Regions from separate parts of the Allorhizobium sp. nf9_anc genome, predicted to be linked through region 1. Evidence: riboswitches for the same ligand, from Rfam matches in the RefSeq annotation. Region 1 holds a riboswitch; the other holds the start of a gene.
What was found. A riboswitch is a leader RNA that binds a small molecule or an ion and turns the genes downstream of it on or off. The one in region 1 is predicted to bind thiamine pyrophosphate.

Region 1 (4,382 bases):
GCGACCGCCAGTCCTTCGGATGTTTCGATGAGGCGGGGCACATTGTCCGGGAAAGCTGGGCGGATGCCGGTGCCGGTTTCCACGATGCGGGCCTCGGCAAAGGCCGGGTGCAGCGCATAGGCGGTGTTGAGCAGTTCCATCATCGAACGCGCGGTGATCGGCCCGTCATCCTCCGCCTCGATCATGGTCGCGCCCAACATGAAGCGCCCGTTGCCGCGCGGCACGATGTAGAGAGGGTGGCGGGGATGCAGGAGCCGCACGGGGCGGGAGAGGGTGACATCGCCCGTCTGCAGATAGAGCATCTCTCCCCGCACACCGCGCAGCCCTTCGATCTCGCCGATGGCCTGTGGGCCCCGGCAATCCACGACGCTCGCATAGTCTCCCGTCTCACCGACCACCTCCCCGAAGCGGAAGGAGACACCGAGTTGCCGCGCCGCCTGATAAAGACCCCGTAATGCCTTGCGGGGATCGAGATGGGCCTCCTCTGAAAAGAAGAGGCCGCTGCCGAAGCGCCCTCCGAGATCCGGCTCGAGTTCTGCGATCTCTTCCTCGCCCAGCCAGCGATGGCCGCGCGTACGGGTCGCAAAGCGCTTGAGGTCGGCGAGATCTCGCGGGTTGGCCAGCACAAGCGTGCCCCGGCGTTGGACGAGACCGGGCACAGCCTCGTCCCACCAGTCGGCGGCCAAGAGACCTGATGTCAGCACGATCTCTTCCGCTGCCTCCCGTTCGCAATAGGGGGCGAGCATGCCGCCCGCCCAATGGGAGGCGCCAAGCCCGATATCGGCCCGACGCTCCACGACTTCCACAGGAACACCCCTGCGTGCCAGTTCCAGCGCCGTCGCCAGCCCTGCGACACCGGCGCCTTTCACCAGAACGGTCATGACAGTTCCCCCGTCTCCAGCGCTGCGATCTCGTCTGCCGTCATATAGAGATCGCCGCCCGCCCGATATTTCTCGGCCATCGCGGTCAGGCCCTCTTTCTGGGCCTCTGCGCGGATGTCATGGGAGATGCGCATCGAGCAGAATTTCGGCCCGCACATCGAGCAGAAATGGGCGACCTTGTGCGCCTCCTTCGGCAGCGTTTCGTCATGGAAGGCGCGCGCCGTTTCCGGGTCGAGCGACAGGTTGAACTGGTCTTCCCAGCGGAATTCGAAGCGGGCGCGGGAAAGCGCATCGTCGCGCAGTTGTGCCGCCGGATGACCCTTGGCGAGGTCTGCGGCGTGCGCTGCGATCTTGTATGTGATGACGCCGGTCTTCACATCGTCGCGGTCGGGCAGACCCAGATGCTCCTTCGGCGTGACGTAGCAGAGCATCGCCGTGCCAAACCAGCCGATCATCGCAGCCCCGATCCCGGAGGTGATGTGGTCGTAGCCGGGCGCAATGTCCGTGGTCAGCGGCCCCAGCGTATAGAAGGGGGCTTCACCGCAGGTCTTCAGCTGCTTGTCCATGTTCTCCTTGATCTTGTGCATGGGAACATGGCCGGGTCCCTCGATCATCACCTGGCAATCCTTAGCCCAAGCGATCTGCGTCAGCTCACCCAGCGTCTCCAGTTCGGCAAACTGGGCGGCATCATTGGCATCGGCAATCGAGCCTGGACGCAGGCCATCGCCGAGCGAGAAGGAAACGTCGTAGGCGCGGCAGATATCGCAGATCTCCTCGAAATGCTCGTAGAGGAAGCTCTCCTTGTGATGATGCAGACACCACTTGGCCATGATCGAGCCGCCGCGCGAAACGATGCCGGTGACGCGGTTCACGGTCAGCGGGATGTAATGCAGCCGCACGCCGGCATGGATGGTGAAATAGTCCACCCCCTGTTCGGCCTGCTCGATCAGCGTGTCGCGATACACTTCCCAGGTCAGGTCCTCGGCAATGCCGCCGACCTTTTCCAGCGCCTGGTAGAGCGGCACGGTGCCGATCGGCACGGGCGAATTGCGCAGGATCCAGTCGCGGATGTTGTGAATGTTGCGGCCGGTCGAGAGATCCATGACCGTGTCGGCGCCCCAGCGGATCGCCCAGACCATTTTCTCGACTTCTTCCGCCATGGAGGAGGTGACGGCGGAATTGCCGATGTTGGCGTTGATCTTCACCAGGAAGTTCCGGCCGATGATCATCGGCTCGAGTTCCGGATGGTTGATGTTGGCCGGGATGATCGCCCGGCCTGAGGCGATCTCTTGGCGGACGAATTCCGGCGTCACGTGATCGGGGATCGCGGCGCCGAAGCTTTCGCCGTCTCGGACGAGCGCTTCCTTCATGGCCTTGCGGCCGAGGTTTTCGCGGATCGCCACATATTCCATTTCCGGCGTGATGATGCCGGCGCGGGCATAGGCGATTTGCGTCACGGCCTTGCCGCCCGTTGCGCGAAGCGGCTGATGTTTCACGGGAAACGCCGGTGTCAGCTTATCGGCAGAGACGAAGCCGTTGTCCTCCGGCTTTACATCGCGGCCGTCATAGGCCTCGACATCGCCGCGTGCCTGGACCCAGGCAGTCCGGTGCCGGGCAAGCCCCTGGTCGATGCCGATGGTCGCCCGCGGGTCGGTATAAGGTCCCGATGCGTCATAGACATTGACCGGTGGTTCGCCCGAAGTCGGGTGTAGCGCGATCTGGCGCAGGGGCACGCGGATATCCGGGTGGATGTCTCCGGGCAGGAAGATCTTGGTCGAGGCGGGAAGCGGCCCTGTGGTGACGTCGGGCCTGTTGAAGTCAGGGGCAATGTTCATCGTGGAGCTCCAAGTGTTCAGGTTGGAGACCCAGTCATGTCAGCCGGAATGATGGAAAGACGCCACGGGATTCGGGTTTCCGAATCGTCGTTGTTGCAGCGCTCGCACCGTCCCTACGCCAGTATGAACTGGATCAGGTTCAACGGGTCACCGCGCTGCCATCTCGGCGTAGCGATATCTCAGCCCCTTGTCGGGACACCCCTGGTGAATGCGTGAAGTGTGGTCAAAAGCGTGGGCCGTGTCAACGAGCCCTTTGGCTCTCAAGTGTTTGTGAGAGGCACCTCGAACTGCTGGCCGGGCCGCAGGCCCTTGAAGCGCTCATTGCCGATACCGGCCGCAGACATGGCCGTCACAAGCGCCTTCGGCGGATCGTCGATGCCTTCATTGGTGAGCTGGAAGGTACCGAAATGATGGCCGATTCCGAAGGCCGCTCCGCTCAAGCCGAAGCCTGAAATCGCTTCCTCCGGGTTCTGATGCTGCGCCTTCATGAACCAGCGTGGCTCGTAGGCGCCGATCGGCATGATGGCGAGCCTGATGTCGCGGTGTTTTTCGCGCAGTTCGCGATAGTGTTTGCCCTCGGCATAGCCGGTGTCACCGATATGGTAGATCTTGCCGCCAGGGGTTTCGATGACAAAGGCGGCCCAGAGCGCCATGCGTCGGTCGCCCATGCCGCGCGCCGACCAGTGGTGGCAGGGCTCGCAATGGATGGTGACACCATTGTTGGCCTCGATGCTATCGCCCCAATCCATCACATCAGCCTCAATGTCTGGCACATCGCTACGAATGATCGTGTCATTGCCGAGCGGCGTGACGAGGCGCGGCCTGTCGCGCTCGATGAGGCGTTTCAAGGTTACGATGTCCAGATGGTCGTAGTGGTTGTGCGTCACGATGACGATATCGATCGGTGGCAGGTCGTCGAAGGCGACGCCGGGTGGGTTGTTGCGTTTCGGCCCAGCAAACGAGACGGGACTTGCCCGTTCCGACCAGACGGGGTCGGTCAGAATGTTCAGGCCCGCCGTTTGAATGAGCAGCGTCGCATGGCCAACCATGGTGACGACAAGCCGGCTTCCCTGGACACGTTGCTCGGGTTTCGTCGTGACGAAATCCGCTGCCGCCACCGCCTTGGGCCAGTCAATCTTGCCGCCGCCGAATTGCCAGCGGAGCAGATCGGTGAAGCCACGCGGCTCTTCACCACCTGGATTGAAGAAGATCTTGCCGTCAAAGTGATCCGAGAGCGGACCTGAATAATAGCGGTTGCCGGCCTGTGCTTCACGCATGCCGAGGCCTCCGAGTGTGGCGGCAACGAGCCCGAAGCCCGACCATTTGAGAAAGCTGCGTCTGTTCATGGCTCACCCATATGTGGTTTCGTCAATTCTACGACAATAGGGCTGATGTAGATCGCTGAACGGGGCCGAATCCCTGAAAATCGGGGCTTCGCTTGACTTCCAGGCTATTTTCCTGTTTATCCCGCGCAATCTGCGACGAGACAAGCACTCCGAGCCGCCGACCGGGACCCGTTAAGGTATAAAGAGATCCCGGAGGTCAACACCCGACAGCGCGTTGCGCCCTCGGGTGCTTTTTGGCTTTGCGTCTTGTTTTCCGCGTGGAGAAGACCGAGGTTTCGGGTGTCCGAAACCATGCAAGGAAGAGCCGATGTTTGAAAACC
Region 2 (4,382 bases), 490 kb from region 1:
GCCCCCTCGCCTATATTGCCACCTGAGCAAAGAGCCGTTTCCCGAGGAGGCCCCGAATGTCCATCCGCCCCGTCAAGCATGAGAGCCGTGCCACGCCGACCATGGAGGGTGCGGGCGTGAAGCTGCACCGCGTCTTCGGCTTCGGCGATCCCTCGATGACCGACCCCTTCCTGATGATGGACGATTTCCGCAACGACGAGCCGATGGATTACGTTCGCGGCTTTCCCTGGCATCCGCATCGCGGCATCGAGACGATCACCTATGTGCTGGCCGGCACCGTCGAGCATGGCGACAGCCTGGGCAACCAGGGCATGCTGGGCGCGGGTGATCTGCAATGGATGACCGCCGGCAGCGGCATCCTGCATCAGGAAATGCCGAAGGGCGACTTCGCCGGCCGCATGCATGGCTTCCAGCTCTGGGCCAACCTGCCGTCTTCGCTGAAGATGACGAAGCCGCGCTATCAGGACATCAAGTCGCCCGAGATCCCCGTTGTCATCGATGATGACGGCACGTCTGTGCGGGTTATCTGTGGCGACTTCTGGGGCAAGAGCGGCCCTGTCGACGGCATCGCTGCCGAGCCAGTCTATCTCGACATCTCGGTGCCGCCCGGCAAGCGCAAGACATTCCCGGTCGATACCTATCGCTCGGCCTTCGCCTATATCTTCGCCGGCTCCGGCTCGTTCCGCGACGCATCCAAGCCCTTCGGCGTCAAGGTCGAGAAGGAATACATGGGCGAGGAGCTGAATATCCGCGACCTCTCCGGCAACCGGACTCTAGTCGTTTTCGACACCGGCGACGAGATTACCGTGCAGGCCGGCGAACAGGGCATCCGCTTCCTGCTGGTGACCGGCAAGCCGATCAAGGAGCCAGTCGCCTGGCACGGTCCGATCGTGATGAACACCCGCGAGGAACTGATGCAGGCGATGAAAGAGTTGCAGAACGGAACCTTTATCAAGGCCGATCATTAACCCCACGCAGTCAAGTTCACTTCAACCCGGCGTCTCCAGCGCCGGGTTTTCTTTTTGCCTGAATTCACCGTCTCTGAGTTCAAGCCGGCGTCGAGGCCTGCCAAAGCGCATGGAAATGGTGGACCGGTCCGTGCCCGGAGCCAACCGACAGAGTGCCCGATGTCCGAACGGCCTCCTTAAGCCAGGTCTTGGCGGTGCGTACGGCCTCCTCGACATTTCTCCCCTTCGCCAGTTCAGCCGCCAGCGCACTCGACAGAGAGCAGCCGGTGCCATGGGTATTGCGGGTCTCGATACGGTCGGCCTCGAACCAGGTCACCTGTCCGTCCGCCACCAGCACATCAGGGCTTTCGCCACCGGCAAGATGGCCACCCTTGATCAAGACGCCGCGGGGGCCGAGCGTCGTCAGCCTGATCGCCTGGGATTCCATGATGCGCCGGTCGCAGGCTTCGGGATCGCCGAGCAGGGCTGCAGCCTCAGGCAGATTCGGCGTGAGCAAGGTTGCAAGCGGCAGGAGTTCAGTCTTCAGCGCCTCGACGGCATCCGGATCGAGCAGGCTTGCCCCACCCTTGGCGATCATCACGGGGTCGAGCACGATGGGAATGCCGCGATGGGGCTTCAGCGCCTCGGCGACGGCCCTTGCGATCCCGGCATTGGCGATCATCCCGATCTTCACGGCATCGACCCTGATATCGGTAAAGACCATGCGGATCTGCTCGGAAACGAATTCGGGATCGAGCGGCACAACGGCAGAGACGCCTTGCGTGTTTTGCGCCGTGAGCGCGGTGATGGCCGCCATGCCATAGCAGCCACGGGCGGAGAAGGCCTTGAGATCGGCCTGAATGCCGGCACCACCGGAGGGATCGGAGCCGGCGATGGAAAGGACATTGCGGATTGGGTAGGCTGTCATGTCTGCTTCTCCTCAGACGGCGAAGAAGCGACGGGCAGGACGCGGAGAGCCCGCGGCACCCGAGCGACTCCCTCCGCCAGCATGATCTGGTTCAGGTTCAAAGGGTGCTTCTCAGCCCGGCTTGCGCCAGACGCCCCTGTCTCTCGTGTCAAAGACTAGGGCAGAGAGAAGGCCCTGTCACCTGTCATCCCGGCCTATCCCGATTAAGTGTTTGCAGGCCGGGTTCAGAGCCGGTACGGGAGCCTCAACGTGCGTTCGACCAAAGGATCCAGGCCTTGCATCATTCCCCCGACCGGCTTTTCGACCGCTTCTATGACGCCTTCCTCTTCGATATGGACGGCACGCTGCTCAACTCCATCGCCGCGGCCGAGCGCGTCTGGAGCCGCTGGGCGCTCAAGCATGGGCTTGATCTCCAAACCTTCCTGCCGAGCATGCATGGCAAGCGCGGGGTCGACACGATCAGCGCGCTGAACCTGCCCGGCATCGATGTGGTGCAGGAGGCCCTTGAAGTGGAGCGCGGCGAGATCGAGGATCTCGAGGGCATCGTTCCAATCCCGGGCGCCATCGCCTTCCTTCAGAGCCTGCCGGCCGAGCGCTGGGCGATCGTGACCTCGGCACCATCTGCCCTCGCCCGCGCGCGCATTGGCGCTGCCGGCCTGCCGCAGCCACTCCAGATCGTTACAGCGGAAGACGTGAAGATCGGTAAGCCCGATCCCGCCGGCTATCGCCTTGGGGCCGAGCGGCTGGGTTTCGATCCTTCCCGCTGCCTGGTGTTCGAGGATGTGCTGGCCGGCGTCAGGGCTGGAGAGGCTGCGGGGGCCGATGTCGCCGTCATCACGGCCACCCATGCCCATCCGCTCGAAACCTCTCATCCGACCATCGCCAGCTATGAGCATCTGCGCGTCGATTTCCACGCTTCGCAGGGGCTGCGGATCGGGCCTGCGCGCTGAGGGGAAACGCGGGGCGCTCAGCCGCCCCGCACTGGTCGCACTCTCATCAGAACTGCTTCTGAAAATTCAGTTTGACGGATTGCGCATTGCCACGGTTGCTGTAGCTGCCGTCGAAATCCAGGCCGATCGTCGTCATCGGGGCGATGGGCATGTCGATGCCGGCCTGCAGGACGAGGCTGTTTTCCGCGACCGTCTTGCTGGAGGTGACGAAATCGCTGCCACCGGAAAAGGACAGGGTCGAGGCCGTTTCCGTATCGCCAAAAGCATGCTGCCATCCGGCAGCCCCCCGGACTGTTGCATTCACGCCGGCCAGCGCCACCTCGGTCCCGGCCCGGAGACCGATATTGGTGAAGGTGAGGTTCATGTCGCTCGCCGCGCGCGACAGGGAGGCGGCACCACCTTCTTCGGTGAAAGCGGGCGTGTGCATGTGGACCTGGGCGAGGTTTGCGAAGGGCTCCAGGCGCACGTCCTGGACCTTGATCTCATAGCCCAGCTCCGCAAAGGCCTGTGCGGTGTTCGTCCCGTAGTCCGCCGAGAGCTGGTCGGTGAAGCCGCCAAAATCGACCGTGCGTTCGGTCGAGACCTGCTGGTGCTTGTAAAGCGCACCGAAGCGAAATGCGAGCGCACCCCACTGGTTGCCGCCATAGATCCCGATATCGAAATCATCGCTGTCGCCGCTCGACAGACCGTCGCTCAGCTCGAAGGATGCCGCGCCGTAACCGCCGAGAATGCCGAGGCGCCAAGTGGTGTCGGCCAGCACTGTGTCGATGCCGAAGGCTATGCCGCCGATCGAGTTTGAGAGATCGGCATCGCCGTTCTCGCCGAAGCTCTTGCCCCAGCCGCCATAGGCTTCGGCCCAGGCAACGGGGCCGGCCTTTTCCGGCGTCACCAGGATCGACTCTGCCGCCAGTTCTGCCGGGGTCTTCGCCTTTTCTTCGCCATAGGCCAGCGCAGCGGTATTGCCACCCGTGGTGCTGCCGAGGGAGACGACATTGGTTTGGCCGGCGCCAACGGAACCGAAGGCGGAGCGCATGCGATTGCCGCCCAAACTGCGGATCAGGCCGCTATTATCCAAGCTCGCACTGACGCTCTGGCCATGGACTTCGCCGGAAAGCTGCTGGAAGGCCGTCGAGGCCGCGTCATCGTCCAGGACGACAACCGCGTCGTAGACCGCATTGCCCGAGCCCAGGCTCTCGATTGCGCCTGCCGTCGCAGACTGGTTCGTCGATTGCGCGATATCGGCGAAGTCGGTCGCATTGCGGGTCAGTGTCATCGTCACATCATTCGCATCGTAGCCGAGCGCGGCATCAAGGAAGCTGTAATCCGTATCGACCGTGTCGAAGGTTCCGGTCAGGCCGCCATCGGCTGAGAGAATGACATAGGACTGGTTGGCCGCATAACCGCTGGAGGGCCCTACATGCAGAACGGAGCCTCCGGTGAGGGTTGCCGTGCCCGTGGCATGCAAGAGGTCGCTGGCGCCGGTCGAGGTGTTGACGTCGACCTCATAGCTCGCGCCCGCGTCGAAGACCAGATTGCCGTCGACCGTCAGGGTTCCGA

Region 2: another riboswitch for thiamine pyrophosphate. It lies ahead of thiD (bifunctional hydroxymethylpyrimidine kinase/phosphomethylpyrimidine kinase); the one in region 1 lies ahead of thiC (phosphomethylpyrimidine synthase ThiC).

What each region holds. Positions count from the first base shown of each region.
Region 1 covers NZ_CM150481.1:3,966,953-3,971,334, forward strand. The annotation lists gene thiO (glycine oxidase ThiO) at 1-881, opposite strand, end outside; gene thiC (phosphomethylpyrimidine synthase ThiC) at 878-2,716, opposite strand; TPP riboswitch at 2,809-2,929, opposite strand; gene AC02Y0_RS19345 (MBL fold metallo-hydrolase) at 2,977-3,993, opposite strand; gene ffh (signal recognition particle protein) at 4,370-4,382, shown strand, end outside.
Region 2 covers NZ_CM150481.1:3,480,712-3,485,093, forward strand. The annotation lists gene AC02Y0_RS16975 (pirin family protein) at 57-968, shown strand; gene thiD (bifunctional hydroxymethylpyrimidine kinase/phosphomethylpyrimidine kinase) at 1,048-1,875, opposite strand; TPP riboswitch at 1,927-2,023, opposite strand; gene AC02Y0_RS16985 (HAD-IA family hydrolase) at 2,208-2,825, shown strand; gene AC02Y0_RS16990 (autotransporter domain-containing protein) at 2,872-4,382, opposite strand, start outside.